Linked DNA regions of Idiomarina loihiensis L2TR. The protein of the gene in region 2 interacts with the protein of the main gene of each other region in a pairwise test. Links are inferred from orthologs where the notes say so. Each region holds a gene or a part of one and is shown on either strand. Other genes may lie near its edges. The genes, in order: lpdA and odhB.

Region 1 (16,188 bases), 1.1 Mb from region 2 along the record:
AGCGCACTTCAGGCTGGTAATCGATTTGTTTTTTGACCTTGGCAAAAAGTTTTTCCGGTACATTAATGCTGATATCAATCGCGTTGCTGATTTGTAAGGTAACAATAGGCTGCTTAGCCTGCACATTTTCATAAGCTTCCACGGCCAGGTTCGCCACAACGCCGTCGAAAGGCGCAGTGAGCTTGGTATAGCCTAAATTCGCTTTGGCGGTTTCGTAGTTTGATTTTGCCACCGCAAGCTCTGACTCTATCTGATCAAACTGGCCTTCCGACATGACTCCTTCATTAACCAAAACTTTGTTTCGGTCGTATTGAGATGATGCCAGCTCATATTGTGCTTTTGCCTGATCAGCAGCCAGTTGGTAGTCGGTTGGATCCAACTGCGCGATGAGATCGCCCTGCTTGACTTCGGTACCCGGGCGGGCTGGTAACTCAGTAATTTCTCCGGCGACACGGAACGTCAGTTGAGCCACTTTGGCCGCCTCTACCACAGCAGGGAATTCACGTAACCGTGGCCCGTCGGCTTCAGCCACCTGCATAAGCCGCGCGGGGCGCGCCTGTTGAGTATCATTAACTTCTGCTTGTTCACTGCACGCCGCTACAACAACAGCGGCCAGAGCGATAGAAAGAGGTTTCAGCCAGCGCATGAATTCGGTTCCGATATTTTCAGGGAAATTTAATTGGAATAAGTTTACCGTAAGTATAGTTACAGTTATATTGAATTAAAATTAAAAAGATAATCAGAAAAATTTAATGAATTTATCTCACCTAAAAATGATGATCACGGTAGCTAACCTCGGTAGTCTGCAAAAAACAGCCGAGCAACTCAACCGCACACAGTCCGCGGTTAGCATGGCGTTAAAAAAACTGGAAGAGAACGCGGGTTTCGCTCTATTTAACCGCGATGGCTATCGACTGGAACTGACCGAGCAGGGGCAACACTTTTTACGCCAGGCAGAAGAAGTGGTGCGTCAGCAACAGCGTCTCCAGTCGCTGGCAACACAGTTGAAACATGGGGCCGAACCCCTGCTGACACTATGCTATGACCATACCTGCGACAGTAAGCTTTGGGTGCCCAGCATCCAGCACATTCAACAACAATACCCGACTACCGAACTGCACGTAGACGGCGAGTCACAAATGCGGGCGCTGAAGCGTATAGATAACGGCAGTGCCGACTTAGCTTTGTGCCCCTGGCTGCCTTTATTTCGTCAATATGGCGACTTTGAAACCCTGCCGGTAGCACCGTTTGAATTAACGGTTGTGATTTCAACTGCGCTAATGAAAGAGTTTGGTCGTATGCCGCAAAGCCGCCAGGATTTATTAGAGCTGCCTATGCTGGTGCCGCAAAACCTGGAGATAGGCATTAATCTGGATGCAGTACTGCGTCTGCCCAGCCAGCAGCGCATAAGGGTAAATGAGGTTAACACTCAGTTTGAATTGCTAATGGCAGGTTTTGGCTGGGGCATTATTCCTAAACACATTGCTCTGGACGCCCTTGAGCAGGGCAAGCTGGTAGAAATCAGCATTCCCGGATTCGTCCAGCAAGTGCGTCTGGAAATTCACCTAGTGCGCTCCGCAAACAGGACGTTAGGCCCGGCGGCTAATGCCATTTGGGAAAGTTTCGCCTGACGTTAATTTTGGGGGAATTGCGCGCGTGACGATCACAGCACGTAGCCTGACATTTATGTCAGGTGAGATGCCGGGCGGAAAGCTCGGTGCAGTTTGCGTCAGGTGCGGTGGCAGATAGTGAGCGCGCCCGACGGTTGCGGCGAACCATTGAGGAGGTGTGCGGCGCCATGGATGGCGCTGCCCAAGCCCTACAGGGATGTATTTACGGGCGTCCTCCTCAATGGTTCCTGCAACCTCCAGCGCTCGCTATCTTCCACCTCACCTGACATAAATGTCAGGCTACTCCGCGTTATTTCCGCGCTAGATAAAACACGGCGGGGATCACTAGCATGGAAATTAGTGGTGCCAGTACCATACCACCCACCATAGGAGCGGCGATGCGCTGCATGACTTCGTTACCAACACCGCCGCCCAGCATTATCGGTAGTAGGCCGACAATAATGGTCAGCACGGTCATGGCTTTCGGTCTGACGCGCAGCAACGCGCCTTCTTCTACTGCTGCTTTTAGCTGATTTTTGTCGTATGCCACGGCTTTCCATGCGTTGTTCAGGTACAACAGCATAACCACTCCGAATTCCGCAGCGACACCGGCAAGAGCTATCATGCCGACAATAACCGCCAGTGACAGGTTGTAGTCCAACAAATAAATCAGCCATAAGCTACCGGTTAATGCCAGCGGTAAGGTACCTATCACCAGTAACGCCTGCGGTAGAGAACGGAAGGTCATGTACAGTAACAACAAAATAACCAGCAATGTCAGAGGAATGATTTCTTTTAAGTCACTTTCCACCTGTTGCATGGCTTTATATTGCCCGGTCCAGCTCCAGTTGTAACCTACCGGTATTTCCAACTTATCCATAACGCCACTAACCTGGGTAATATAGTCACCAACCGTGACGCCTTTATCCGGCTCAATAAAGACCCAGCTGCTTAAACGGGCATCTTCGCTTTTCAGCATGGCCGGCCCCTGAGTTACCCTTATATCGGCGACATCGGACAGAGTCAGCCACTGCCCGGAAGCCGATTTAACTGGCAGGGTTTTCAGCTTCTCGATATGGTCGCGCTGCTCTCGCGGATAACGCAGGTTAATAGGAAAACGCTCATTGCCCTGTACCGATGTCGCAATATTCGCTCCACCAATGGCGTACTGAATATGCTCGTGGATATCGGCCTGGGTCAGGCCGTAACGAGCCGCTTGTCGCAATTTCGGCTCTATCTCAATATAACGACCTCCGCCGGAACGCTCTGCAATGACCGAACCCGTTGCATCCTGCTCAGAAAGCGTATCTTCAATACGGGTGGCCAGTTTTTCTATTTCACGAAAATCACTACCGCTCACTTTAATGGCTAACGGGGTTTTAACACCAGTGGCAAGCATTTCAATGCGGGTACGAATGGGCTGTACCCAGGCATTAGTCACGCCGGGTATCTGCACCCGCTCATCCAGCTCAGCAATAATGTCATCTACCGTCATTCCTTCACGCCATTCGCTTTCCGGCTTCAGCGTAATGCTGGTTTCTATCATGGTCATTGGCGCAGGATCGGTGGCGGTGTCAGCACGACCAACTTTACCGAATACGCGCTCAACCTCGGGCTGCGCAGCAATGAGCTTGTCGGTTTGCTGTAACAGCTTACCGGCACTTTCAACACTGATGCCCGGCAGTGTGGTAGGCATGTACATTAGGTCCCCCTCATGTAGCGGCGGCATCAGCTCGTAATTAAGCTGCTTATACGGGTGCCAGGCAGATGCGGTGATCAAAAGAGCCAGTACAATAATGGTTTTAGGGAACTTAAGTGTGAAAGCCAGCAGTGGTCGGTAAAGCGCAATTAAACCGCGAGACAGCCAGTTCTTTTCTTCAGCGGGTATTTTCCCGCGCACCAGCAACGCAATCAGCACGGGAATAAGTGTCACGGCAATAATTGCGGCAGCGGCCATGGCCAGAGTTTTGGTATAGGCTAAAGGCTCAAACAGACGCCCTTGCTGGCCTTGCAGCACAAACACCGGAACAAAGCTGACGGTAATGACCAGTAGCGAGAAGAACAGCGAAGGCCCCACTTCGCGACAGGCTTCATTAACAACTTTAAGCCGCGCCGAGCCTTTAGCCACGATTTTGTGCCGCTCCTGATAATTCTGCAGGTGCTTGTGGGTGTTCTCTATCATGACAATGGCGGCATCCACCAGCGCGCCAATGGCAATGGCGATTCCCCCCAGACTCATAATGTTGGCGCTGATACCCAGCATGTTCATTATCCACACTGCGAACAGTACCGACAGCGGCAAACTGACAATGGCCACCACTGCCGAGCGTGCATGCCAGAGAAACAAAATGCACACCACAGCAACAAAGAACATTTCTTCTATCAGCTTTGTGGTGAGGTTATCTGTCGATGCCTGGATCAGGTTTGAGCGGTCATAGGTCGGCACCACTTTAACGCCCTCGGGCAGGCCCTGTTTTAGCTCTTCTAGTTTATCTTTTACTGCGGCAATGGTTTGTAGAGCATTTTCGCCATGGCGCATAACCACAATACCGCCCACGACTTCACCGTCGCCATTCAGCTCGGTAATGCCACGGCGTACCTGCGGTCCAATGCGAATATCCGCCACTTCTTCCAACAGCACCGTACCCTGCTGCTCTGATGTGAGCGGCAAGGGAATTTTGCGAATGTCTTCTATGCTTTTCAGATATCCCAGGCCACGTACCATGTATTCGGCTTCACCCATTTCAACCACCGAACCGCCCACTTCGTTATTGGCCTGCTGAATGCTTTGCTTAATTTGGTTCAGGGTGAGGTTATAACGATGTAAAGCTTCCGGCTGCACCACTACCTGGTAGGTTTCAACCATGCCGCCAACTGTGGCAATTTCTGCTACCCCCTGCACACTTTGCAGTTCCTGTTTTAAAAACCAGTTCTGCAAGCGGGTTAGTTCACCCAGATTGAGCTGATTGGTTTCATCAACCAATGCGTATTGATACACCCAGCCAATACCGGACGCATCGGGGCCTAACTCCGGCCGAACTTGGTCAGGAAGCTGGCTTTGTGCCTGATCCAGATACTCGTTCACCCGGCTTCGGGCCCAGTAAGGGTCGGTTCCGTCTTCAAAAATAACGTAAACGTACGAGTCGCCAAAGAACGAAAAAGCGCGCACTGAGGTGGCTTTAGGTACGGACAGCATCACGCTCGAAAGCGGGTACGTCACCTGCTCTTCCACTACCGCCGGCGCTTGCCCCGGGTAATTGGTTTTGACGATAACCTGAACTTCCGATAAGTCCGGTATTGCGTCCAGTTTGGTTTGCTGCAGCGACTGCCAGGCCCAGAATGCAAGACCTAAGAACAGCAGCAACACCATCCACGAGTTACGTATGGAGGCTTCAATAATACGAGCTAACATAAAACCTCCTAGTGGTTATGTTGTGGCGCAGGGGCATCATCGCTGCTATCCAGACCCAGACCTTGCAAGCTGGCCTCTGAATCCAGAAGGAATTGCCCGGAAGTGACCACTAACTCACCTTCCTGCAAGCCTTCTTCAATGGCAATTTGGTTACCCACACGCAGCCCGGTCGTCACTTCGCGCACTTCAAATTCGCGCGCTCCGGATTTTACCACCACGCGGTTATTGGCACCGGTGACAATTAAGCTGGCAACCGGCACAACCACAGCATCTTTTACTGCCTCCAGTTCAATATGAGCCGTCGCCCAGAGTCCTTCACGCAGCCGATCAATAGAGTCGTTAACCGGAATACGTACTTTGATTGTCTGGGTTACCGGGTCAATTTGTGGATAAATATAGTCAATGGCGTTCATCCAGTGGCCGCCAGGGAAGTGCTCAGAAGAAATATGGGCCATTTGCCCGATTTTTAACTGTTTGCTGTAATGCGCCGGAACATCGGCAAAGAACCACAGTTGATTATCCTGCGTCAGCGTCAGCAACTTAAGCCCCGGAGACACGTACATGCCTTCCTGAATATCCAGACTGGTAATATAGCCCGACTCAGGTGCGTAGTAATCGACCACATATTCGGTTTCGCCACCTTGTTCCAGAGCTTTAATCTGCGCTTCGCTCATACCGAGCAAACGCAGACGCTGCTGGCCGCGGCGTTTAAAACTTTGCTGACTGTTACCGTTACGGATATCTGAGAGTGAATCAAGTAACTGCAGGTAGTCGTCCTGAGCCACAACTAAGTCTGGTGCATACAGGCTGTAGAGTTTGTCACCCTTCTCTACCCACTGTCCTTCAACGTCAGCATGTAATTCTTCTACCCAGCCTTCGGCGCGGCTGTGGATATGCCGCTGAGCGGACTCCTGCCAGCGTACCTGAGCCTGTGCCATAAGCTGCGGTTGCAGGTCTTTGCGAACCGCTTTTGCGGTAGTTACCCGAATAGCCTGCTGACTGGACTCCGGCACGGTGAAGCTTTTTTCTCCTTCATGCTCAGAAAGGTCCTGTTTAGGCTCTTTCTCGACTAAATCCATCCCACAAATTGGGCAGGTTCCCGGCTCGTTCCGAACCACCTGACTGTGCATAGGGCACACGTACTCGGAGCTCTGCTCAAACGGGTTTTGATCTTCTGAATGATTGTGGTTGTGTTCCTGAGCCACAGATAGAAGTGGGATCAGGAGTAATATCGCTATCCAATAACGCATGGTATTTCCTCGAAAACAAAGGTTTAAGACGTAAAAACTGGGCTTAAACTGCGTATTTCGGCGGACGTATCAGCGTTTCAGTAATAACCGGAAGGTTTGAATAAAGGGGATGGGCAGCGTGCGTGGATGCTGCTGGCGAAAGTTGTTTGAATGGGTTCAACAGCGCCAGTTGACCCGCACAATGTTGTTCACACTGCTGGCAAAAGGAGCTTTCACTGTCGCAGTTCGATTGCTCCATTGATATATCGGACTCATCACAACAGTCATGCTGTGACATATCCTGAGATGACGAAGCACTAACGGTGTCTGACATCGGCATAGCATGCACTGCTGGTGAGGAGAAACTCCCCACCAGCAGTGCTGTAACCAATATCCAGACAACCGTTAATGTTTTCATAGTCCGCTATATTACCAGATAGTAACGCGGTTTTCAGGCGCAACGTACAATTCGTCACCTTCTTCAACATCAAAGGCTTCGTAGAACGCCGGAACGTTAACAACAGTACCATTTACTCGATACTCCGCTGGCGAGTGCGGGTCACTCATAACCTGCTCACGAATTGCGTCTTCGCGATACTTGCCGCGCCATACCTGAGCCCAGCCAATGAACACGCGCTGTTCACCGGTAAAGCCGTCAAGAACTGGGGCTTCTTCGCCCTCTAATGACATTTTGTAGGCTTCGTACGCGATGGTCAGGCCGGCTAAATCGCCGATGTTTTCACCCAGAGTCAGGTCACCATTAACATTAAGGCCTTCAATTGGCTCGTACTGGCTATACTGTTCAGACAGTTGCTGAGTCCGTTCCTCGAACGCCTTTTTATCAGCATCAGTCCACCAGCTTTGCAGGTTACCGTCGCCATCATATTTGGCGCCCTGGTCGTCAAAACCGTGTCCCATTTCGTGGCCGATTACCGCACCGATACCACCATAGTTCACCGCCATTTCAGCGTCCATATCAAAGAATGGAGGCTGCAGAATGCCAGCCGGGAAAACGATTTCGTTACGTACCGGGCTGTAGTAGGCGTTGACTGTTTGCGGAGTCATACCCCAGTCTTCTTCATCAACAGGACCACCAATTTTGGCAATTTCTTCCTGATAATTGAACTCGGCGTAAGCTTTGTAGTTAGCAACTAAGTCAGTTGACGAAATTTCCAGTTCGCTGTAGTCACGCCATTTGCTTGGATAACCTACTTTAGGGTCAAATTTCTTCAGTTTTTCCAAAGCTTTTTCTTTGGTTTCGTCCGTCATCCACTCCAAGTTACGAATAGACTGACCATAAGCGTCACGGAGGTTTTCAATCAAACCTTCCATTTTCTCTTTAGCTTCTGGCGGGAAGTACTCTTTAACGTAAACTTGACCTAACACTTCACCTAATACGCTGTTGGTTGCATCAACCGCGCGTTTCCAGCGAGGTTCCTGCTCTGGTGTACCACGTAATGTTGTGCCGTAAAAATCAAAGCGACGCTTGCTGATATCTTCGCTTAACGCAGAAGCGTACTCGTTCACAAGACGGAAGCTCAAGTAGTCTTTCCACGCCTGTAAGTCCACTTCATTAAACAGTTCACCAAATTCTTCAAAATAAGATGGCTGACGAATAACCATTTCTTTTACATCAGATAACTCAGACGTCTCGATAAACTTTTTGAAATCAAAGTTGTTAAGCATTTCAGCAACTTCGCCGGCTGATTTTTTATTGTAGGTTTTATTCGCATCGCGGCTTTCTACACGGCTCCACTGAATTTCTGCCAGTTGAGTTTCTAACTTCAGAATACGCTCTGCGGCGCCTGCTGCGTCTTCGACCCCAACCATACCCAGAATGTCTTCTGCGTATTCGACGTATGCGTTACGGAATTCTTCGAACTTTTCGTCGTCTTTCAGGTAATAGTCTCGATCCGGCAGACCTAAGCCTGACTGAGAAACATACATCGCGTTAATTTGCGGGTCTTTCGCATCTGGGTAAACATAAAAACCAAATGGAACTGAAACGCCACCACGGAACATGCGTGCCATATGCTCAGCAACTGAGTCGTAATCTTCCAGTGCCTGAATAACGTCTAAGTCACTCGCAATTGGTTTTGCGCCTAGCTCATTCAGTGTTTCAACATCCATATAGGCATTGAAGAAGTCGCCAATTTTACGCTCGTTTGTGCCTGGTTCAGGGTTAGAAGAGGCTGCTGATTCAATGATATCGCGTAAACGTTTCTGATTTTGTTCGCGCAAATCGAAAAACGAACCTACAGATGAGCGATCAGAAGGGATTTCTGTTTTATCAATCCAGGTACCGTTTACATAATGGAATAAATTGTTCTGCGGTTTAACACTGTGATCAAAGTTCTCAAGTACAACGCCAGAGCTCAGTTCTTTTTTTGCTTCTTCAGCCTGCTGGGTTTGTTGTTTTGATTCTTCCTGCTGTGGAGAACAGGCGCCCAGAGTTAAAGCCATAGATACGCCAAGCGCTACAGCGGTTAATTTTTTCATCGGTTATTACCCTTTCTTTTGTGTTCGTTATTTTAACCCCACTAAACTAGCGCATTGTTAAATTCAGCGCAAAAAAAACGGCTGCATTCGCGATGAATGCAGCCGTTTTACCGATGATTTATCGTAACAAAATGTTACTTCTTCTTTTTCGCCTTAGGATTCGGCATATCGGTAATAGCACCTTCCTGAATTTCAGCAGCTAAACCAACTGATTCATGTAAGGTTGGGTGTGCATGAACAGTCAGAGCGATATCTTCTGCATCACAGCCCATCTCAATTGCCAGGCAAACTTCGCCCAACAATTCACCAGCGTTAGTGCCACACATAGAACCACCAATAATACGGTTGTTCTTATCAAAGATGAGCTTGGTCATGCCTTGCTGTGCGTTTGAAGCGATAGCGCGGCCTGAAGCTGACCAGGGGAAAGTCACTGCATCATATTCGATGCCCTGCTCTTTCGCTTCTTTCTCAGTAACACCTGCCCAAGCAACTTCCGGGTTAGTGTACATGATAGAAGGAATGACTTTAGGTTCGAAGAAGTGCTTCTTACCGGATATCACTTCTGCCGCCACGTGCGACTCATGTACCGCTTTGTGCGCCAACATGGGTTGGCCAACAACATCGCCAATGGCAAAGATATGGTCAACATTGGTGCGCATTTGGCTATCAACTTTGATAAAGCCACGGTCGTCGACATTAACGCCAGCTTTGTCTGCGTCAATTTTATTACCGTTTGGTGCGCGGCCTACAGCAACCAGTACAGCGTCGTACTTGACTGGATCTTTTGGCGCTTTATCACCTTCAAAGGTCACATACACACCGTCTTTTTTCGCTTCAACATTGGTCGCTTTGGTATTGAGCATAATATTCTCAAAACGGCCTTTGATTTGCTTGTTGAAGTTCTTGATGATGTCGGCATCCGCTGGCGGTACCAGTTGGTCCGTCATTTCAACCACATCAACCTTAGAACCTAGTGATGCGTAAACCTGCCCCATTTCCAGAGCGATGATACCACCGCCTAACAATAACATTTTCTTAGGAATTTCTTTCAGTTCCAGCGCGTCGGTGGAATCCCATACGCGGTCGTCGTCATGTGGAATGAACGGCAATTTAATGGCTTGAGAGCCTGCAGCAATAATCGCGTTATCGAATTTAACTTCGGTTTCGCCGTCGTCGCCTTCAACTTTAATGGTGTTGCTGCCGGTAAATTTGCCGTAACCGTTAACAACTTTTACCTTACGCATTTTTGACATCTGACCAAGACCGCCGGTTAACTGGCCAACCACTTTTTCTTTGTGTTTGCGCAGCTTATCCAGGTCGATTTTCGGTTCGCCAAACTCAATACCTTCTTCTGCCAGGTGCTGAGCTTCTTCAATGTGCTTGGTCATGTGCAGCAATGCTTTTGACGGGATACAGCCAACGTTCAGGCAAACACCGCCTAAGGTGCTGTAACGCTCAATCAAAACAACATCCAGACCCAAGTCAGCTGCACGGAAAGCTGCTGAATATCCGCCCGGGCCCGAACCTAACACCACTACCTGTGTTGTAATTTTGTCGCTCATGTTAACCCCTTTTTTGTCACAGCCAGTTGAGCCACCGGCTGCGCTCAGTCAACGCTAAATGTGGCGCTATTGTAGCGCGAATTTTTTCGTATTTCCTACCCCAATTGGTGCTTAAAGCACCAATTTGCGGATATCTCCCAGTACACCACTTAAATAGGCGGTGAAACGCGCGGCCTCAGCACCATCAATAACACGGTGATCGTATGACAACGATAATGGCAGAGTCAGACGTGGTTCAAACTCTTTGCCGTTCCATTTCGGTTTCATCTCGTTACGAGAGACCCCGAGAATGGCCACGTCAGGAGCATTCACGATAGGCGTAAAGGCTGTACCACCAATACCGCCCAGGCTGGAAATTGAGAAACACCCACCTTGCATATCGGTTGCTTTCAACTTACCGTCACGCGCCTTCGAACTAATTTCCACCAGTTCTTCCGAAAGCTCGTAAATGCCTTTTTTGTCGACATCACGAATAACCGGAACCACCAGACCATTTGGCGTATCAACCGCAACGCCAATGTTCACGTACTTTTTCATGTACAGTGATTCACCAGACTCTGATAAGGACGAATTAAAGGTCGGGAACTCACGCAGGCCTTTGGCACAGGCCTTCAAAATAAACACTAACGGCGTTATCTTGAAGCCCAGATCTTTCTTCTTAGCCACTTCGTTTTCTGACTTGCGGAAGTTTTCCAGCTCAGTAATGTCGGCCTCATCGAACTGTGTTACGTGAGGGATAGTCACCCAGTTACGGTGCAGGTTTGGTCCAGATTTACGCTGAATGCGCGACAACTGAACTTCTTCCACTTCACCGAACTTGCTGAAATCGACCTTAGGCGGGTCAATAACCTGCAATCCACCGCCGCCCTGGCCTGTTGCACCAGCCACGGCTTTGGGACGGGACAGCTCGTATTTAACAAACTCCTGAACGTCTTCTTTCAGTATGCGGTCTTTAGGGCCCGAGCCTTTCACTTGCGATAAGTCGACACCGAATTCACGTGCCACACGACGTACCGCAGGTGACGCATGCAGAATGCCTTCTTTACGATCGCTCCGCTGGCTTGGATGATCAGGCACCGGAGGCTGGCGTTCGCTACTTGGCTTAACGCTACTACCACTGTCTTTTTTCTGGTCTTTGTCTTCAGATTTCTTGCCAGAGTCTTTATCAGATTCTTTATTAGATTCTGACTTCTCCTCTTTCGCTGAGTCTTTCTCTTCAGCTTCAGAGTCATCAGCGCCGCCGGAAACTTTCAGCTTGGCGATAACTGAGCCCTGCGACACCTTGTCGCCGACCTTCACCAGCATTTCTTCAATTTCGCCGTCTTCAGGGCAAGGCACATCCATAGTCGCCTTGTCCGTTTCCAGGGTAATTAAACCATCTTCGGCAGAAACAGAGTCGCCTTTAGAGACCAGAATCTCGATGATTTCGACATCTTCTTCGTCACCAATATCCGGTACTTCTACGTCGATAACTTTACTGCCGCCACCGGAAGATTTTTTCTCAGGTTCAGAGTCTTCATCTTTCTCTTCTTCCTGTTTATCTTCCGATTCTTCAGCTTTGTCTTTGGTTGCTTCTTCGTCCGCTTTGTCGTCGGTTTTGTCTTCAGCTTCCTCTTCGCTGTCAGACTCATCCGATTCGTCGGCTCCTCCGGAAGCCTCAATCATTGCCAGCACGTCGCCTTCGCTAATGGTATCGCCAACTTTTACTTTCAGCTCGGTAATTTTACCGCCTGAAGATGCCGGGATATCCATGGAAGCTTTGTCGCTTTCGACAGTAACGATACCGTCTTCCTGCTCAACGGTATCGCCTTCACTGACCAAAATTTCAATGACTTCTACTTCTTCGCCGCCCACGTCGGGGACTTTGAGTTCGATTTGATCGGCCATCTCAGTACCTCCTTATGCTAAACGCGGGTTCAGCTTGTCAGTGTCGATATCGTAGTCTTTGATAGCTTTAGCTACCACTTTCTTATCGATATCACCTTGGTCTGCCAGTTCTTTCAGTGCTGCAACCACAATATAGTGCGGGTTCACTTCAAAGTGCTTACGCAAGTTAGCGCGGCTGTCCGAGCGTCCAAAGCCGTCGGTACCTAATACCCGGTAAGAGGTTGGTACCCAGGCGCGAACCTGATCAGCGTACAGCTTGATGTAGTCTGTTGCTGCTACTGCCGGTCCTTTCGCCTTTTTCATCACTTGCGTAATGTAGGCTTCTTTTTCTTTCTTCTCAGGGTTCAGCATGTTCCAACGGTCAGTATCCAGACCATCGCGCGCCAGCTCATTGAATGAAGTTACGCTGTAAACTGTTGAGTTCACGTCGTACTCTTCAGACAAGATTGTCGCTGCTTCACGCACTTGCTGCAAAATAGTACCACTGCCTAACAACTGAACATCGCCTTTAGCTTTGTTCTTGGCCTTCACTTTATCCAGTTCGTAAATACCTTTGATGATGCCTTCTTCGACACCTTCCGGCATTTCTGGTTGATGGTAGTTTTCATTCATTACAGTGAGGTAATAGAAAACATTCTCCTGGTCGCCAAACATGCGTTTCAGGCCATCGTGCACGATAACTGCAATTTCATAACCGTATGTCGGATCATAGCTAATGCAGTTTGGCACCGTGCCAAAGTGAACCATGCTGTGTCCGTCCTGGTGCTGCAGACCTTCACCGTTAAGCGTTGTGCGACCGGCAGTACCTCCGACCAGGAAGCCGCGGGTCTGACTGTCACCTGCGGCCCAGACTAAGTCACCGACTCGCTGGAAACCGAACATTGAGTAGTAAATGTAGAACGGAATCATCGGCTCGTTATTTAACGAGTAACTGGTACCCGCTGCAATCCAGGACGCCATAGCACCGAGTTCGTTGATGCCTTCCTGAATCACCTGGCCTTTTTTATCTTCACGATAATAGGCAACCTGGTCTTTATCCTGCGGCGTGTATTTCTGGCCATGGTGCGAATAAATACCCACCTGACGGAACAAGCCTTCCATACCAAAGGTACGAGCTTCATCCGGAATAATTGGCACAATACGTTTACCAATTTTCTTGTCTTTCAGCAGCGCTGTCAGTACACGAACAAAGGCCATAGTTGAGGAAATTTCACGATCCCCTGAACCTTTCAGAACCGCATCAAAAGCTTTCAGTGCGGGCAGCTCAAGCTCAACATCGCTTTCCGGACGACGCACTGGCATATAACCACCGAGCTTCTCGCGACGCTCGTTCAAATACTTCATTTCATCGCTGTCGTCGTCAAACTTGTAGTAAGGCAGGTCTTCCAGCTCTTTGTCTTCAAACGGGATATTGAAACGGTCACGCATGTGCTTAACCGCGTCTAAATCCATTTTCTTAACCTGGTGGGCAATGTTTTTACCTTCGCCCGCAGCACCCATGCCATAACCTTTTACGGTTTTCGCTAAAATAACCTGTGGCCGACCTTTGGTATTAGCGGCTTTATGGTACGCCGAGTAGACTTTTACCGGGTCATGCCCGCCACGGTTTAAGCGCCAGATGTCTTCGTCAGACAAGTTGGCGACCATTTCTTCGGTTTCAGGGTACTTACCAAAAAAGTTTTCACGGGTGAACTTGCCACCTTTGGCTTTAAAGTTCTGGTAATCACCGTCAACGGTTTCTTCCATTAACTGCTGCAATTTACCTTCGGTGTCGCGGTACAACAGCGGATCCCAGTAGCGCCCCCAGATAACTTTAATCACTTCCCAGCCGGCGCCATGGAAGTTACCCTCCAGTTCCTGAATGATTTTACCGTTACCACGTACCGGCCCGTCTAAGCGCTGCAGGTTACAGTTAATAACGAAAGTCAGATTGTCCAGCTCCTCGCGAGCAGCCAGACCAATAGCACCTAAGCTTTCTGGCTCATCGGTTTCACCGTCACCTAAGAAGCAGTAAACACGTTGTTTTGAACAGTCTTTAATGCCACGGTCAGTCAGGTACTTAAGGAAGCGGGCTAAATAGATAGCCTGAATTGGGCCTAAGCCCATAGAGACCGTCGGGAACTGCCAAAAGTCCGGCATTAAGTTCGGGTGCGGATAAGAAGGTAAGCCTTTACCGTCGACTTCCTGACGAAAGTTATTCAATTGCTCTTCGGTCAAGCGTCCTTCAATGAAAGCACGACCATAAATACCGGGTGACACATGGCCCTGAATAAACAGGAAGTCACCACCATCGTCTTCATTTGGCGCACGGAAGAAATGGTTAAAGCCAACATCGTATAACATCGCCGAAGAAGCAAAACTGGCAAGGTGGCCACCTAACTCTTCGCCTTTTTGCGATGCACGCAACACCATCATGGCGGCATTCCAGCGAATGGCTGAACGAATGCGCGATTCCAGCGTCTGGTTACCCGGCATAGTGGGTTCCTGACTGGCAGGAATGGTATTCAGATATGCCGTGGTTGGCTTATACGGTAAATAAGCGCCATTGCGACGAGCTTTGTCGACCAGTTGCTCTAACAGATAGTGCGCTCTTTCCGGGCCTTCAGCCTCAAGCACCCCCTCAAGAGCGTCTAACCACTCTTGAGTTTCCTGCTGGTCGACATCTTTGTTTAATTCTTCACTCATAGCTATTCCTTACCTTTTTATCAATTCAGGAACGTCGTAGCGAACGTTGAATGCGTGACTGTTCTTTGCCTAAGTTTAACAATGTCTGTTCAATATAGGCTAAATGTTGATGACACGCATCCCGCGCTTGCTCCGGTTTACCGGCAACAATGGCACTAACCAGCTGCTGACGGTGTTGATTCAGTTTTCCCAGCAAGTCGTCACGACCCGCCAGTATTTCCAGGTTCTGCCTAATATTTTCGGCCAGTAATTCCTGCATGCCGTGAATGACATGCAACAAAATAACGTTGTGCGAGGCCTCTGCAATACGGTGATAGAATTCCACTATTGCATTGACCTGATCATCGATGCTGTTAGCCCGGCTATTCTCTAAGTCTTTTATACTCTCAGAAATCCGATCCAGATCGGCCTCGGTGCCTCGTAATGCTGCATAAAAGGACGAGATGCCTTCCAGTGCATGACGGAACTCAAGCAAATCAAACTGCGACTCAGGGTGCTTGGCCAAGAGCTCAAACAGTGGCTCTGTTAGTTGCTCATTGATGCTATTCACAACGTAAGTTCCGCCGCCCTGGCGACGTTCTACCACACCTTTGGCTTCCAATTTTTGAATGGCTTCGCGCAGCGATGGGCGTGAAACATTAAATTGCTGAGCCAGTTGACGCTCTGCCGGCAGTTTTTGCCCGGCACTAAGCCGACCATCGACGATCATCTGTTCCAGATGCGCCACGATAGTGTCGGAAAGCTTCGTCTGTTTTATGGGTAAATCTGGCATAACGGTGAATTGGTCAGACCAAAAGATGCGGTTATTCTAAATCATTTAACGGCTGAGCCCAAATTTTTCTCAGCTGGTACAACCTCTAATTCACCCAACCCGTTAAGGTTAAGGCGGCAATAACACACACCCAGAAAATCTGCTGGCGGCGCATTAAGCGCAACTGGCAAGCGATGTGCTCGGTTCTGTCGTCGGGGTGCTGAGGGATGTCTTCTGCTTTGCTGGCGACATTAAAAAGCAGTTTATCCGGGTCGGCCTGCGGGTTCAGACTGTGCTTGACCCAAACTGGGAACGCCCGCGAAAAATGCCCGACAATTAATAAACCGAATCCAGCTAAGCGAGCCGGAACCCAGTCTGCAAACCACATAAATTGCTGCCAGAGTTTAGTCGACTCCGGTTCGCTTATTTGCTTCTCGGCATAACGCAGACTGGCGTATACCAGAGCGCCGAAACTGCCAAACAGCACAAAATAGAACATTACCGCAATATATTGCCGGTAATTGATCCAGATTAACGAGTCACTTAACTGCTT
Region 2 (16,219 bases):
GGGCTTGCATTCTGTACTAGCGTTAAACTCGGGTTCTTCCAGTTTTCAGCATGATATCGAATTCAGCATTAAACAGACGGTGCCAGAAGGCCAACGTAATCAGGCCTTACAAGGTTTTAGACAATTTGCGGACCAAATTAAACAAAGTAAGGAGCCTTTTCAGGTCAACGTCAGTGGACACGGTTACGCATTTTGGAAAGATGCATTAGAACGAGACCTACTCAAGCCTCTCAAGACGATTGATGCTCCGGTATTTATAATACAGTCACTGGAAGATACAAGTGTCGACCCTGAGCAAACGAGACAAGAAATAAATAAAATTATTTCCGATGGCGCTAAACATATAACACTAAAGATGCTGCCGGGACTTGATCACGGTTTTCAAGATTCAAATGGTCAATCCCAACTAAAAAATGTTGTTGAGGGTGTATCTAATATCATCAATACTAAATGATAGAGAAACCTAAAAAGACAGGTACGTCATGCCAGATAATTTAAAACTCTACGAAGCCATTATGCTGCTCGCATTGTGCGAGGAAAAGGGCACCATGAACGGCATGTACGTGGAGTATGCCACCGCCGGAGCTATAGCTGCTGAACTTTTAATGCTCGGCCGAATTAAGGCTGATGAAAATAATAAAAACAAAGTTGCAGTGCTCGATGACAGCCCTACTGGCGATGCATTGTTAGATGAAGCCTTAACGATGATTGCTGAAGCGAAGCGTCCGCGTAAACTCAAGGACTGGGTACAAAAACTAGGCGGTATTAAAAATCTTAAACATAAAGTTGCACAAGCTCTTGCTGATGATGACATTGTGGCGCATGAAAAAGAAAAAGTATTGTGGTTATTCGAACGCCAGGTTTACCCGGAGGTTAATCCTAAGCCAGAGCAGGAATTGCGTCAGGCCATGCGTGATGCAGTACTCAGTGATAGCGAAGATATTGAACCGAAAATTGCTATTGCCGTTGCCTTAGCCAATAGCGCCAAGCTACTGCCACAGGTGTTCAGTAAGCAAGAGCTGAAAGACCGCAAACAACGCATTAAGCAGCTGGAAAATGGTGAACTTGTGTCTAAAGCCGCCAAGGAAGCCGTCCAGGCCATTGAAGCGGCGGTTATGGTTGCTGTGATTATGCCTGCCATAACAGCAGCGTCAGCGCCAACTTCCGGGGGATGTTAACTGTTAAAAGGAACTTACATGATACTTCTTAAGAAACTCAAACAATGGAAGGCTGGCTTAATTGCTATATTTATAAGCTTTGCCATTGCCTTCACTACTTACACAGCTCAAACCCGTGTTACCGAGATTGTACCTGACGCACAAGGTGGCATTGTCACCGTTTACTCGCTCATCATTAACGTTGTGCTCTGGTTATTTTTATCGATTGCGATTTTTCATTTTATGCGAGCACTCGCGCAAGGGCATCGGTTTAAATCCGTTATCACCGCCGCATTGATTTTTTTATTTGTCGGCTATGCGACTAACACCACTTATACCGCCATGCAATTAAATAGTGCTTTAATCGCTGCGGCTGATCCAACAACTTCTTCGCACAGGTTAACCGAACTTGCAAAAGCCGATATAGACTATGGCTACGAACTGGACAACAGAGTGGCGGGTAATCCATCAACGCCTGTTGATACGCTGGTGTCCTTATACAACAAAGAAGGCCAGATCGGCACCGACTTAACTCTGGCAGCTAACCCCAACACGCCTAATGAGATACTAATCGCATTGTCTAAACGCACCAACGAACGCTGGGGAGATGCTATCGTCAATGCTTTAAAACGTAACTCAAAAGTCATATCTGGCGAGTTGCGCTTTGATGAAGTAATGACTTTGCAGGGTAATTAAGCTTGTAATATTGAATAATTAAATTATTAAAGGGAACTTAACTCACATGAATTTAGACTCCTCAGTTAAAGCCATCATCGTAGGACTGCTATTAAGTTTTGCCGTAGGCTGTGCGCACTTCGTCGAACAACAGGTACTCTACCCGGGTGGCGACAACCTTGTTATTGAGGGGGTTAATGAAAGCGAACTATTAAAAATTTATCATTTACAGAAGCGCACATTGTCTAGCAAGCAACACTTACCGTTCTATTTTGGTGATGCCGAAACGCTGACCAGTGATTATGTACCGCCGACACTTGACTTAACCTTTACCTATACCGATGCACCGGAAGGTATAGATCCAGTAAGAAAATATCACCTGGAGCTCGAACCTTCAGTTAATAAAACAATTCGCGCCAAAGGTATCGTAATTCTACTGCACAGCTACAGTACCAATGCTCAGTCGGTTCTCTTTGATAGCATCGCGCTGCAGCTACAAGGCTACCACACAGCTATCGTTGATTTACTTGGGCACGGTACTGCACAGGACCAACCGGTGAGCTTTGGCCAAGCAGATGTTAGGCGTCTGCATCGGTTAGTCACAAAGCTAAAGCGGCAATATCAGCTACCCATAATTTTATATGGCAAATCTTATGGTGCTTCCATCGCTGCGCAGTATATTGAATCGTATGGCAATATCGCTCGATTTATCGCTGTCGCCCCCATGACCGACTTCACTCCGGCCGCACTGCGTATGGCTAAGAGCTCACACTCATTTATCACTTCGTTCGTATCTGACCAATGGCTACAGGACACCTTCGAAGAAGTACTTATCAACCACCAAACCAGTTCGCGTCGGCTATCCACACCACGTGTTTTATTGCGTCAACCAGAGAAGTCGCTGCCTCCGACATTGATTGTAATCGGCTCGCTAGACAAAATCAGTGATTCTGACCAACTCAAACGCCTGGAAAACATTGACAGGATTCAAATAGAAACACTGGATAACCGCGGTCATATTGAAATGATGATTTACGATAATCACATCAACTCTGTTATCGAAGATTGGCTAAAAAACTCAGTCGTCGACAAACAACTTATGACGGCCCCCCAAGAAAAAGATCAACAAGGACGATGAATTTGGACATGATGAAGGCATACCGCAGCAACATTGAGGGTTAGCTTTTGTGTTTGAGTGCGCCCTTTATAGCTTGCTGCAAAGCTTTAATCACTGAATAAAATTAATTTTTCAATTCGCCAGAGGACGATTCAATATGGGCGCGGACAAGCCACTGAAACTGCTCTAACTCACCCAGTTGCCCGGTTAACATGTCTTCAGATACTGGATCGAGCTCAGCCAGTATTTCCATAGCTTCTCGGTGGTCACCGTTGACGCCATTGTAAACTTTGTCCAGAGCAACTAAATGCTCTGCCACTAACCCTTTACCTAAAGAGTAGTCTTCCCATCTGCGACGCTCTGAAATCGCTTTAGGCGTACCTACTGGAACTCCACCTAACATTGCAATTCGCTCTGCGATGGTATCAGTCATTTCTCGCACTGCGTCTACTTGCGGATCTAACATTTCGTACACACCAATGAAGTTCGGCCCTACAACGTTCCAATGCACATGTTTTAGTGTCAATTGCAGGTCAAGCAATGCGACTAGGTGATCATCAAATACCCAGGAAGATCGCTTTGTGGCAGCGCAAGGAAGAAGAGTTCGCTATCACGGAGTGTCGAAGGCCAAGGATGGCCTTCGTCAAGCCCACAAGGATGTGCTCGTAGCGTCTCCGTGATAGCGAACTCTTTTTCCTTAGAAAGCAGCCACAAAAAACCCGGCGCGAAGGCCTAATGCTTGTCAGTTAAGCTAACTGGCTGTCGGTTTAGAAGGCGGTCGCATCGGATAACGTTGCGGCCGCCTTTTTATTGAACGAGGGTAATATCGCTCTCGTCTTTCGGGCAGCACGAATGCGCTGGCCATTTCCATCATTTGCTCCATGACTTTGGGTATTTTTCCGGGTGAGATGTGTACCAGTATATGTAACTGCCCCACCAGATAATGAGAGGCTTGTTTGAAACTTATTTGATTCGGCTCAATATGCTTCAGGCTATAGGCCATTTGCGCCATCATATACCGCAATAAGTTATAAGCGACCAGCATGCCCCACAACTCCTGCTCAACCAGGTCAGGCCGTTTGCTGCGCAGGGTCAGCTCACTCTTCAGCATATATTGTTTCATTTCACGGTAAGCCTGCTCGATTTCCCAGCGATGAGCATATAAGTCAACGATATCGGCTTCAGGATAACGCATCGTGTCTGTCATTGAGGTTAATATCGCAACCTCTTTTTTAGCTATTTTCTTACACACTAAACGCGCCTGAACAGTGTCCGGTGCATTATCCCACTTCTTCTTAGCTTGTGGTGAGAGCCTAATTTCTACCAATTTGTCCGTGTCGCTAAAAGACTTCTTGACAGAGTATTGTGCGCCTTTTCTGAGGGGAATAAGCCAATGGCGCTCCTCACCGGCACGATGCCATTGATCCAGTAAACCCAGCGCATAAAACCCTTTATCGAACAGCGTCAGTGAGTGGTCCGGCGTCTGTTCAATCAGCCGGGCTGCCAGGTCTACTTCACTAACCTCTGCAATACTGCCGAACTCCGTCGAGGTGACTAAATGGCTGCTTACTTCCATTTGATTCACCATCCGAATTTGAGGATAGTCGGATTCAGCCCGCTGGTTAGCCGTTCGCCCATAGGAAGCATCATTCTCCGGTGTGTCCGGTGTACGCCAGACGGTGCCGTCGACAGCCAGAACCGATAGATTATTCCAGTGAGAAAGCGGTAGTTTATCGAACCACAGCTCATTAGTGAGCTCAAACATACGCTTCATAACATTAGCCCCCAAACGCTGACGAGCCTGAACTACGGCACTCGGCGCAACGTAAGGTCTTTTGCCGGGCAACATTAAATCAAGGTGTGAAACGAGCTGACGCATCGGCATTTCCCGAAATAATGCCATTCCTACGACCGCCCAGACCATAAAGTCCATTGGCAAACGGCGTTTGCGTACCGTTGTAACGCCCGCGTCTTCAAGGCATTGTTCGATTAACTCAGGCTCCAGCAGATCCGGTAGTTTACTAAAATCATCCGGCGTAAACTCCTGCAGTTGGTCCAGTGCTTGACTCAGAAACATAAAAAATCCGTAGTTAGAAAACCTAACTACGGATTTTGAAGTCTCTGCCGGATCGGTCAACCGATCGCTAAAATTTTTCTTAACTGATCGGCATTAGGCGCGAAGGCCGGGTTTTGTTTAAGCGTTGGCGGGATATTACCAGCCAGTTTTCTCTGCAACAGCTTTGCCGATGTCGGCTAGGCTGCGTACAGTTTTAACGCCTGCTGCTTCAAGTGCAGCGAATTTCTCGTCAGCAGTACCTTTACCGCCGGCAATGATGGCACCAGCATGGCCCATACGTTTGCCCGGAGGCGCAGTAACACCAGCAATGTAAGAAACAACCGGCTTAGAGACATTATTTTTTATGTACTCTGCCGCTTCTTCTTCCGCTGTACCGCCGATTTCACCGATCATTACGATAGCTTCGGTTTCTGGATCTTTTTCGAACAGTTCCAGAATATCGATGAAGTTAGAACCCGGGATAGGGTCACCACCGATACCAACACAGCTAGACTGACCAAAACCTGCGTCAGTAGTCTGCTTAACCGCTTCGTACGTCAATGTACCTGAACGTGACACGATACCCACTTTACCTTTCTTGTGGATGTGCCCAGGCATGATACCGATTTTGCACTCGTCCGGAGTGATAACACCCGGGCAGTTTGGACCGATCATGCGCACGCCTTTGTGCGTCAGGTATTCTTTAACGTAAAGCATATCCAGCGTAGGGATACCTTCAGTAATACAAACAATCAGTTCGATACCAGCGTCTGCTGCTTCGATGATTGAATCTTTACAGAAAGGAGCTGGTACGTAGATAACTGAAGCAGTTGCGCCAGTTGCTTCTACAGCTTCTCTTACAGTATTGAATACAGGCAGACCTAAGTGCTCTTGACCACCTTTACCAGGTGTAACACCGCCAACCATTTGCGTACCGTAAGCAATAGCTTGTTCAGAGTGGAAAGTACCCTGACCGCCAGTAAAGCCCTGGCAGATAACTTTGGTATTTTTATCGATCAAAATGCTCATTATTGACCTCCTGCCGCAGCAACCACTTTATCGGCAGCATCAGATAAGCTCTCTGCAGCGATAATGTTCAGGCCACTTTCGTTCAATTTCTGGGTACCCAGTTCAGCGTTGTTACCTTCAAGGCGAACAATAACCGGTACTTTAACACCCACTTCTTCAACAGCGCCGATAATACCTTCAGCAATCATATCGCAACGTACGATACCACCGAAGATGTTAACCAATACGGCTTTAACAGAGCTGTCTGACAGGATAATTTTGAACGCTTCAGAAACACGTTCTTTTGTCGCGCCGCCACCAACGTCAAGGAAGTTAGCTGGTTCGCCGCCACTCAGTTTAACGATGTCCATAGTACCCATCGCCAAACCAGCACCGTTAACCATGCAACCAATGTTGCCGTCTAGTGCTACGTAGTTCAGTTCCCATTTAGCCGCTTCTGCTTCACGTGCGTCGTCTTGTGACGGATCGTGCATTTCACGGATTTTAGGCTGACGGTACAATGCGTTGCTGTCGATGCCAACTTTCGCATCCAGACAGTGAACGTTGCCTTCGTCAGTAATAACCAATGGGTTAATTTCTAACAGCGCTAAGTCGTACTGTTCGAACATTTTCGCCAGGCCCATGAAGACCTTAGTGAACTGCTTAACCTGGTCTGGAGTCAGACCCAGTTTAAAGCCTAGCTCGCGACCTTGGTATGGCTGCGCACCAACCGTAGGGTCAATTTCAGCTTTCAAGATTTTCTCAGGTGTTTCTTCAGCAACGGTTTCAATTTCTACGCCGCCTTCGGTTGATGCCATGAACACGATTTTGCGTGAAGCACGGTCAACAACTGCACCTAAGTAAAGCTCGTCTGCAATGTCAGTGCAGCTTTCAACTAAAATCTTAGCAACCGGCTGACCTTTCTCGTCGGTCTGGAAAGTTACTAAGTTTTTACCTAACCACTGCTCAGCGAATGCGCGAACGTCGTCTAAACTTTTCACTAATTTCACGCCACCCGCTTTACCGCGGCCACCAGCGTGAACCTGACATTTGACAACCCAAATGTCGCCACCAATACGTTTTGCCGCTTCTACCGCTTCATCAGCAGTGTCGCAGGCATAACCTTCAGATACTGGCAAACCAAACTCTTTAAAGAGTTGTTTACCCTGATACTCATGCAAATTCATGATGCTCTTCCGATTCGTTGAAACAACTTAAGCAGCTAAAGTGCTGCCTACCCGAATACCGCGCCGAATTTTAACCTGCTCGGCGCATAATTAACAGCCGCAAGCTAAATTGCATTGCGGCTGGTTCTCAGCGTCTTTAGATATCCAGGATAAGACGTTGAGGATCTTCTAATAGCTCTTTCACGGTAACCAGGAAACCTACCGATTGTTTACCATCAATAATTCGATGGTCATAAGAAAGAGCCAGGTACATCATCGGTAAGATTTCGATCTTACCGTCTACCACCATCGCCCGCTCCTGGATTTTGTGCATACCCAGAATAGCGCTTTGTGGTGGGTTCAGAATTGGCGTTGAAAGCAGTGAACCAAATACACCACCGTTAGTAATGGTGAAATTACCACCCTGCATTTCATCCATAGTTAACTTACCGTCACGGCCTTTGATAGCCAGGTCACGAATACCATTTTCCATATCCGCAATGCTTAAACGGTCAGTGTCGCGCAGAACTGGAGTTACCAGACCACGAGGCGTTGATACCGCAATGCTGATATCGAAGAAATTGTGGTAAACAATATCGTCGCCATCAATGGATGCGTTGACGTCTGGGAAACGTTTCAGTGCTTCAGTTACAGCTTTGACGTAGAAGCCCATGAAACCAAGACGCGTGCCGTGAGTTTCTTCAAACACGTCTTTGTACTTCTTACGCAAGTCCATAATTGGCTTCATGTTGATTTCGTTAAACGTGGTCAACATCGCGGTGTCGTTCTTAGCTTGCAACAGACGCTCAGCGATACGTTTACGCAGACGTGTCATTGGTACACGTTTCTGGTCACGGTCACCTGAAACGGCTGGCTGTGAAGACTGCTGTTTGCTGCTATCCGAAGACTTAGAAGACTGAGCTTTCACGTGTTTTTCCACGTCTTCTTTAGTGACGCGACCGCCCTTACCAGTGCCTTTAACGTCACTTGGCTTAAGGCCGTGTTCACCAAGTAAACGACGAACCGCAGGACCCGCTACTTCGTTGTCACCGTCATCGTCTTTACTTTCTGAAGAAGATTCAGATTTGCTGTCATCGGACTTGCTTGAACTACCGCCAGCAGACCCACCAGCTTCGACAATACCGATAACGTCATCAGCACCGACTGTCGCGCCTTCTTCGTGCTTAATTTCAGCTAAAACGCCATCAGCCGGAGCAACCACTTCCAGAACCACTTTATCGGTTTCAATATCAACCAGGTTCTGGTCACGTTTTACTGCATCGCCAGCTTTAACGTGCCAGGTAGAAACAGTGGCATCAGAGACTGATTCTGGCAGTTGAGGAACTTTAACTTCCATTTTCTCGCCAGAACCTTTTTTGTCAGAGCCTTTGTCTTCTGAAGAATCAGATTCTTTTTTCTCTGACTTCTTGTCGTCGTCTGAGTCTTTATTGTCTGATTTATCGTCAGATGCCGACGCACCGTCACCTTCTTCAATTTTTCCGATAACTTCTTCAGCTGTTACGGTAGTGCCTTCTTCGGCAGTAATTTCGCCCAAAACACCGTCTGCTTCCGCAACCACTTCCAGCACTACCTTGTCGGTTTCGATGTCAACCAGATTCTGGTCGCGAGACACTTTATCGCCAGGTTTTACGTGCCATGTTGCAATTGTTGCATCTGCAACAGACTCGGGTAATTGAGGAACTTTAATATCAATCGCCATGGTTCATCTTCACCTATTTAATGGTTAGCGCTTCGTCAACAAGGTTTTGCTGCTGCTTGTTGTGCTCTGAAATGTATCCGACCGCCGGTGCGGCTGACGCACTACGACCACGATAAGACAACTGAGCTCCTTTCGGAATTGCGGCCCAGAAGTGATGCTGGCTGCTATACCATGCACCCTGGTTCTGAGGCTCTTCCTGACACCAGACAAAATCTTTAACGTGCTGATAATCTTTCATAATTTCTGCCACTTCTTCCGCAGGGAACGGATACAGCTGTTCGATACGAATAATGGCAACATCTTCTTGTTCACGCTCGCGGCGTTCTTTCAGTAAATCGTAGTAGACTTTACCTGAGCAAAATACCACGCGTTTTACTTTTTTCGGATTCAGATCATCGATTTCACCAATCGCGTTCTGGAATCCATGATCCGCTAAATCATCCATTTCTGAAACCGCTAACGGATGACGTAACAATGACTTAGGCGTCATAACAACTAACGGGCGGCGAACCGGACGTAAGTGCTGACGACGGATCATATGAAAAACCTGTGCAGGCGTTGTCGGTACACAGACTGACCAGTTGTGATCAGCTGATAATTGCAGGAAACGCTCAAGACGGGCTGAACTGTGCTCTGGACCCTGGCCTTCGTAACCGTGTGGCAATAACAATGTTAAACCACATAAACGTCCCCATTTCTGTTCACCAGAACTTAAGAACTGGTCAATAACCACCTGAGCGCCGTTAACGAAGTCACCAAATTGAGCTTCCCACATAACCAAAGACTGCGGTTCAGCCGTAGCGTAACCGTATTCGAAGGCCACAACCGCGGCTTCTGATAAAACCGAGTCGTAAATTTCAATTTGCCCCTGCTCTGAACCTAAGTTGTTCAGTGGCATATAGGTAGAACCATCTTTTTGGTTATGCAATACCGCGTGGCGGTGGAAGAAGGTACCACGGCCGCTGTCCTGACCGGTCAAACGAATATGAGTACCGTCGTTAACTAAGGTGGCATAAGCCAAAGTTTCAGCGAAACCCCAGTCCATTGGTTTATCGCCTTTCGCCATTTTCAGACGTTCTTGATAAACTTTTTCAACACGGGAATTCAGCTTGTCTTCTTCCGGATACTGAGTGATTTTTTCACCCAAGTCTTTCAGTTTGTCTGCTGAAACTTTGTAGTCGTACTCTACATCCCAGTCGTTTCCAATATAGGGAGACCAGTCAACAGAGTGCTGACGCATAGGACGGTGTTCATCAACCACCACTTCGCCTTTATCTAATGCATCACGATAGTCAGACATCCACTGCTTAGCTGTGTCTTCATCTACTATCGACTTCTCTATCAGACGCTTGCCATAAAGCTCGCGGGCAACGGGTTGTTTTTTAACTTTTGCATACATCAGCGGCTGTGTTGCACTTGGCTCATCGGCTTCGTTATGTCCATGACGACGATAACAAACCAAATCAATAACCACGTCGCGCTGAAATGCATTACGGTAATCAAGCGCTAACTGAGTGACAAAAACAACGGCTTCAGGGTCATCCGCATTAACGTGGAAAATTGGCGCCTGCACCATCTTGGCAATGTCAGTACAATACTGAGTAGAGCGCGCATCTTCCTGTTTAGATGTAGTGAAACCAACCTGGTTATTCACCACGATACGGATAGAGCCGCCTACACGGTAAGCACGTGTCTGCGACATATTAAAGGTTTCTTGTACCACACCCTGACCGGCAACAGCAGCGTCACCGTGAATGGTAATAGGCAGCACTTTTTTGCCTTCCGGGTCTTTCAGGCGGTCCATGCGCGCACGAACCGATCCCATAACAACCGGGTTTACAATTTCAAGGTGCGACGGGTTAAAGGCCAATGCAAGGTGGACGTCGCCGCCCGGGGTCGCATAATCAGAAGAAAAGCCCATATGATATTTAACATCACCTGAGCCCTTTGTGCTGTCATGCTTGCCGGCAAACTCGTCAAATAAGTCCTGTGGTTTTTTACCCAGAACGTTGACCAAAACGTTCAAACGACCTCGGTGAGCCATACCAATAACGACTTCCTTGGCACCTTGCTCACCAGAGCGTGAAATGAGTTCTTTCAACAACGGAACCAGACTGTCGCCACCTTCTAATGAAAAGCGCTTAGCTCCCGGGAATTTTGACCCAAGATACTTTTCCAGTCCGTCAGCGGCTATCAGCTCTTTTAAAATTTTAGTCTGCTGTTCTTTTTCAAACTTGGGCTTTCCAAGAACACCCTCCAACCGTTGCTGAATCCAGCGTTTTTCCTCGGTTGAAACAATGTGCATGTACTCGGCACCAATAGAGCCACAATAAATATTTTCCAACGCCTCGTGAATATCACTCAGCTTCATTGTGTCTTTGCCAACAGCTAAAGAGCCGACATTAAACTCGCGTTCTAAGTCGTCTTTGCTTAAATCGTGGAAGTTTAATGAAAGGTCTGGAACGGTTTCCTGTTTCCATAAACCAAGAGGATCAAGGTTGGCGTGCTGATGGCCGCGGAATCGGTAAGCATTAATGAGCTGTAAAACTTTAACTTGCTTCTGATCTGCGGCAGTCGTGCTGCCTGTTTGAGATTGCTTGAGCTTATTCTTAGCGGCCTGGCGAAACTGCTCCCGGACATCGCTGAGTTTAGTATCAACAATGTGATTATCCTTCGGCAACGCATCGAACATTTGACGCCATTCATCACTGACTGCCGTCGGATCATCCAGATACGCCTCAAACATTTGTTCAATGTAGGCAACGTTACCACCGGCTAGATGCGATGTTTCTAACCATTCACGCATTACACCATCTTGCATTGCGTTTCCTTCACCTGAATAGATAAACCGTTTTTATAAAAAAATAGCCATCCTTTGTGGGATGGCCATCCACAACATCAACCGTTCAAATTGGCGCGACAATTTAACGAGTTAAACAGCGCGACTCAAAAGCATCGATTTGATGTGTCCAATAGCCTTTGTTGGATTCAACCCTTTTGGACATACGTTAACGCAGTTCATGATTCCGTGACAACGGAATACACTAAAGGCATCATCAAGTTCGTCCAGACGCTCGTCCGTTGCTGTGTCACGACTATCAATTAAGAAACGATAAGCGTGCAGCAGACCAGCTGGCCCAACAAATTTATCTGGGTTCCACCAGAACGACGGGCACGAAGATGAACAACATGCACATAAAATACATTCGTAAAGACCATCAAGCTTAGCACGGTCTTCCGGCGACTGCAGTCGTTCACGCGCTGGTGGCGTTTTGTCATCGTTGATAAGGTACGGTTTGATTTTCTCGTACTGTTGATAGAACTGGCTCATATCAACAATCAAATCACGAATGACAGGCAAGCCTGGTAGCGGACGAATCACAATTTTGTCTGATTTCAAAGAAGACAAATGAGTGATACAAGCCAAACCATTTTTACCATTAATATTCATACCATCGGAGCCACAAACACCTTCACGGCACGAGCGGCGGAATGCCAGCGATGGATCTTGTTCTTTCAATTTGATCAGTGCTTCTAGCACCATCAAATCCTGATTATCTTCTACTTCCAACGTGTACTCTTTCATATGAGGCGCGTTGTCGACATCAGGATTATAACGATAAACTGAAAATGTGTATTTTTTCATATACCCTCCAACTTAGTAGGTACGAGCTTTCGGAGGGAAAGCTTCACGCAGTTTAGGCGCCATATTGACTTCCCGCGTCACCATATCTTCCTTTTCAGGACGATAAACAGTGTGTACTAACCACTTCTCATCATCACGATCCGGGTAGTCTGCACGGCTGTGAGCACCGCGGCTTTCTGTACGGAAGCTGGCAGCAACTGCAGTTGAGTAAGCCGTTTCCATCAAGTTATCTAGCTCAAGGCACTCGACGCGCTGAGTATTAAACTCTTTGGAGGTGTCATCAAGACGGGCGTTTTTCAGGCGTTCGCGAATTTCGCGCAGCTCAGCAAGCCCTTCTTTCATTGAATCGCCTTCGCGGAAAACCGAGAAATTAAGTTGCATGCACTGTTGCAGGTCTTTCTTAATTTGTGCCGGATCTTCGCCTTTCTGAGTATTTTCCCAACGATTATAACGCGCTAGTGCAGCGTCAATGTCGTCGCTGCTTGCTTCTCTGGCTTCTACGTTAGCCGCAAGCGTTTCACCCAGATGCATACCGGTTGAACGACCGAATACCACCAAATCAAGCAGTGAGTTACCACCTAAGCGGTTAGCACCGTGTACAGATACACAAGCAATTTCACCACAAGCAAACAGCCCTTTAACGTGAGATGTCTGACCATCGTCACCAACAGTCAGGACTTGTCCATTAACATCCGTTGGAATACCGCCCATCATGTAGTGACAGGTAGGAATAACCGGAATTGGTTCTTTTACCGGATCAACGTGTGCGAATGTACGTGATAAGTCACAAACACCCGGCAAACGACTTTCCAGGGTTTCTTTACCCAGGTGATCCAGTTTCAGTTTAAGGTGAGTACCCCATGGGCCTTCACAACCACGTCCTTCACGGATTTCAGTCATCATAGCGCGGGAGACAACGTCGCGTGACGCCAAATCTTTCGCGTTTGGCGCATAACGCTCCATAAAGCGTTCGCCGTCTTTGTTCAGCAGGTAACCGCCTTCTCCACGACAACCTTCTGTAACGAGTGAGCCCGCTCCGGCAATACCGGTTGGATGGAACTGCCACATTTCCATATCTTGTACAGGAACGCCAGCACGTAGAGCCATACCAATACCGTCGCCAGTGTTGATATGAGCATTGGTCGTTGAAGAATAAATACGACCAGCACCGCCGGTAGCAAGAACAACGGCTTTAGCTTTAACAAAGTAAACTTCGCCGCTTTCGATATCCATGGTGGTTACACCACAAACTTCGCCGTCTTGGTTCTTAACGATATCCAGCGCGTACCATTCTGAAAATACGGTGGTTTTTTTCTTCACGTTTTGCTGATAAAGCAAATGCAGCAAAGCGTGACCGGTACGGTCAGCTGCAGCGGCAGTACGAGCAGCCTGCTCGCCACCAAAGTTCTTCGACTGACCACCAAATGGACGTTGATAAACTTTGCCGTTTTCAAAACGCGAGAATGGTAAACCTAAGTTTTCCATTTCTAAAATAGCTTCAGGGCCAGCTTTACACATGTATTCGATAGCGTCCTGGTCACCAATATAGTCCGAACCTTTAACGGTATCGAACATGTGCCATTCCCAGTTATCTTCATGCGCATTACCTAATGCTACGGTAATACCACCCTGAGCAGAAACTGTGTGAGAGCGTGTTGGAAACACTTTGGACATCAACGCGCAGCTCAATCCCTCTTGGGAAATTTGCAGTGCTGCTCGCATGCCGGCACCGCCAGCACCAATCACCACTGCATCATATTCTAAAGTTTTAACAGTCACTTAAACACCCCACAGTACGAATAAGCCAGTGAGCCAAACAGCGATCAGACCAACGCTGAAAACCAGTTGGATAAAAGCTCTGAGACCGGACGCTTTCACGTAGTCTGTTGATACTTGCCAAATGCCAATCCAGCCGTGAATTAACACAGAAGATAAGGCCAGCATAGTGAACACTTTCATCCAAATGTTGGCAAACAACCCACTCCACACTTGATAAGTTACATCTGGCGTAGAAAGGAAGAACCCAGCCATGAACAGTGAATATAGAACCATTACAATCGCGCTGGCTCTCAATAAAATAAAGTCATGAGAACCGCTACGACCAAAAGTAGCTGCTGCTGTTACCATAGCCAAACTCCTACTAATACGGAAAAGATCACAGAAAGAGCAATTGAGACAATTGCGCTGATTCTTCCGGAATCGAGTTCTTCCCAGTAGCCCATGTCCATTACTAAGTGACGCAGACCAATGATTAAGTGAAATCCTAGCGCTGTCAAAATACCCCAGCCAATAAATTTAGCGATAAAGCTGGTCATGATACTCTCGATTTGAGCAAAGCCTTCAGGGCCACTAAGTGACACGGCAAAAGCCCAAATTAGAAAAGCCAGAGAGAACAGCATAGCAACACCGGAAATACGATGCAGTATGGATGCTTTGGCAGCGGCAGGAAGCTTGATAGTTGATAAGTCTAAATTAACAGGTCTTTCTTTTTTCACGATAGATTGCCTTTTAATAAAGCACAAAAGAAATGCAATTTTCGTTTGCGCGACACAGAAACATGCCACCAATACGGCGCAAAGTATATCTAGCCAAGCTATTAATTACAACGACAAACTCAGATTTGAACGCTGACTAAAATACGCTTTACTACTAAAGTCTAACCTAACAAGATAATTCTTCAATCTGAGTAATCTTTTCGTCATGTTTATTACGTATATTTCGCTATAATTGGTTCATGTTCCCCGATTAAAATTGACATTTACGGGCATGATCGAGTTAAATTAGCGCACTTTTTCAAAGTAGATAGCGAGGAGAATTCCTTATGGCTGATCGTAAAGCCACTTTACAGATTGACGGCCAATCCATTGAATTGCCGGTACTATCACCAACGGCAGGAAAGGATGTAGTTGACGTCCGAACTCTGGGAAAACATGGTTATTTTACTTTTGACCCAGGGTTTCTGGCTACAGGCTCTTGCGAGTCGGCTATCACCTATATAGATGGTGAAAACGGCGTTTTACTGCACCGCGGTTACCCTATTGGTGAGTTAGCAACTAAAGCAGATTACTTAGAAGTTTGCTACATGTTGTTGCACGGCGAAGCTCCTACCGAAAAGCAATACCATGAATTCAAAAACACCATTACTAAACACACTATGGTGCATCAGGGAATTCACAATTTCTTTAATGGTTTCCGTCGCGATGCTCACCCTATGGCAATGTTATGTGCCGTAACGGGAGCTTTATCATCGTTCTATCATGATGATCTGGAGATTCACGATGAAAACCAACGTTTACGTAGTGCTTACCGTCTGATTGCAAAAATTCCAACAATTGCAGCAATGGCTTATAAATTCAGCATTGGTCAACCTTTCGTTTACCCACGTAACGACTTAGGTTATGCAGAAAACTTCCTGAACATGATGTTCTCGGTTCCTGCGGAAGACTACAAAATAAGCCCTGCGGTAGCTCGCGCTATGGATCGCATCTTTACTTTGCATGCTGACCACGAGCAAAACGCATCAACGTCAACAGTACGCCTTGCCGGTTCTTCTGGTGCTAACCCTTACGCATGTATCGCTGCGGGTGTTGCGTCTTTATGGGGACCAGCCCATGGTGGTGCAAACGAAGCTTGCTTGCGTATGCTGGCTGAAATTGGCTCTGTTGAAAACATTC

The links.
Region 1: the proteins of odhB (region 2) and lpdA interact in binary tests that used the Escherichia coli proteins (3 or more experiments, as listed by UniProt). The link is inferred for Idiomarina loihiensis L2TR from one-to-one orthologs.

What each region holds. Positions count from the first base shown.
Region 1 is NC_006512.1:471,223-487,410, reverse strand. Bases 8,099-10,963 are described here. They hold lpdA (dihydrolipoyl dehydrogenase), read right to left. Parts: upstream 10,313-10,963; coding sequence 8,885-10,312; downstream 8,099-8,884. Other genes in these bases: aceF (dihydrolipoyllysine-residue acetyltransferase), read right to left, coding at 10,424-10,963; IL_RS02345 (M13 family metallopeptidase), read right to left, coding at 8,099-8,750. Outside these bases: IL_RS02365 (efflux RND transporter periplasmic adaptor subunit), read right to left, coding at 1-646; IL_RS02360 (LysR family transcriptional regulator), read left to right, coding at 753-1,631; IL_RS02355 (efflux RND transporter permease subunit), read right to left, coding at 1,921-5,022; IL_RS02350 (efflux RND transporter periplasmic adaptor subunit), read right to left, coding at 5,031-6,272; IL_RS13695 (hypothetical protein), read right to left, coding at 6,316-6,669; more of IL_RS02345, read right to left, coding at 6,681-8,098; more of aceF, read right to left, coding at 10,964-12,199; aceE (pyruvate dehydrogenase (acetyl-transferring), homodimeric type), read right to left, coding at 12,212-14,884; pyruvate dehydrogenase complex transcriptional repressor PdhR, read right to left, coding at 14,910-15,656; beta-lactamase regulator AmpE, read right to left, coding at 15,742-16,188. UniProt on the Escherichia coli protein: Lipoamide dehydrogenase is a component of the glycine cleavage system as well as of the alpha-ketoacid dehydrogenase complexes.
Region 2 is NC_006512.1:1,602,022-1,618,240, forward strand. What follows is about bases 6,619-9,514. They hold odhB (2-oxoglutarate dehydrogenase complex dihydrolipoyllysine-residue succinyltransferase), read right to left. Parts: upstream 8,900-9,514; coding sequence 7,337-8,899; downstream 6,619-7,336. Other genes in these bases: sucC (ADP-forming succinate--CoA ligase subunit beta), read right to left, coding at 6,619-7,200; IL_RS07705 (2-oxoglutarate dehydrogenase E1 component), read right to left, coding at 8,913-9,514. Outside these bases: IL_RS07660 (prolyl oligopeptidase family serine peptidase), read left to right, coding at 1-454; IL_RS07665 (GOLPH3/VPS74 family protein), read left to right, coding at 483-1,178; IL_RS07670 (hypothetical protein), read left to right, coding at 1,197-1,853; IL_RS07675 (alpha/beta hydrolase), read left to right, coding at 1,900-2,970; IL_RS07685 (IS4-like element ISIlo1 family transposase), read right to left, coding at 3,701-5,026; sucD (succinate--CoA ligase subunit alpha), read right to left, coding at 5,162-6,034; more of sucC, read right to left, coding at 6,034-6,618; more of IL_RS07705, read right to left, coding at 9,515-11,720; IL_RS07710 (succinate dehydrogenase iron-sulfur subunit), read right to left, coding at 11,832-12,545; sdhA (succinate dehydrogenase flavoprotein subunit), read right to left, coding at 12,558-14,324; sdhD (succinate dehydrogenase, hydrophobic membrane anchor protein), read right to left, coding at 14,325-14,672; sdhC (succinate dehydrogenase, cytochrome b556 subunit), read right to left, coding at 14,666-15,040; gltA (citrate synthase), read left to right, coding at 15,367-16,219. UniProt on the Escherichia coli protein: E2 component of the 2-oxoglutarate dehydrogenase (OGDH) complex which catalyzes the second step in the conversion of 2-oxoglutarate to succinyl-CoA and CO(2).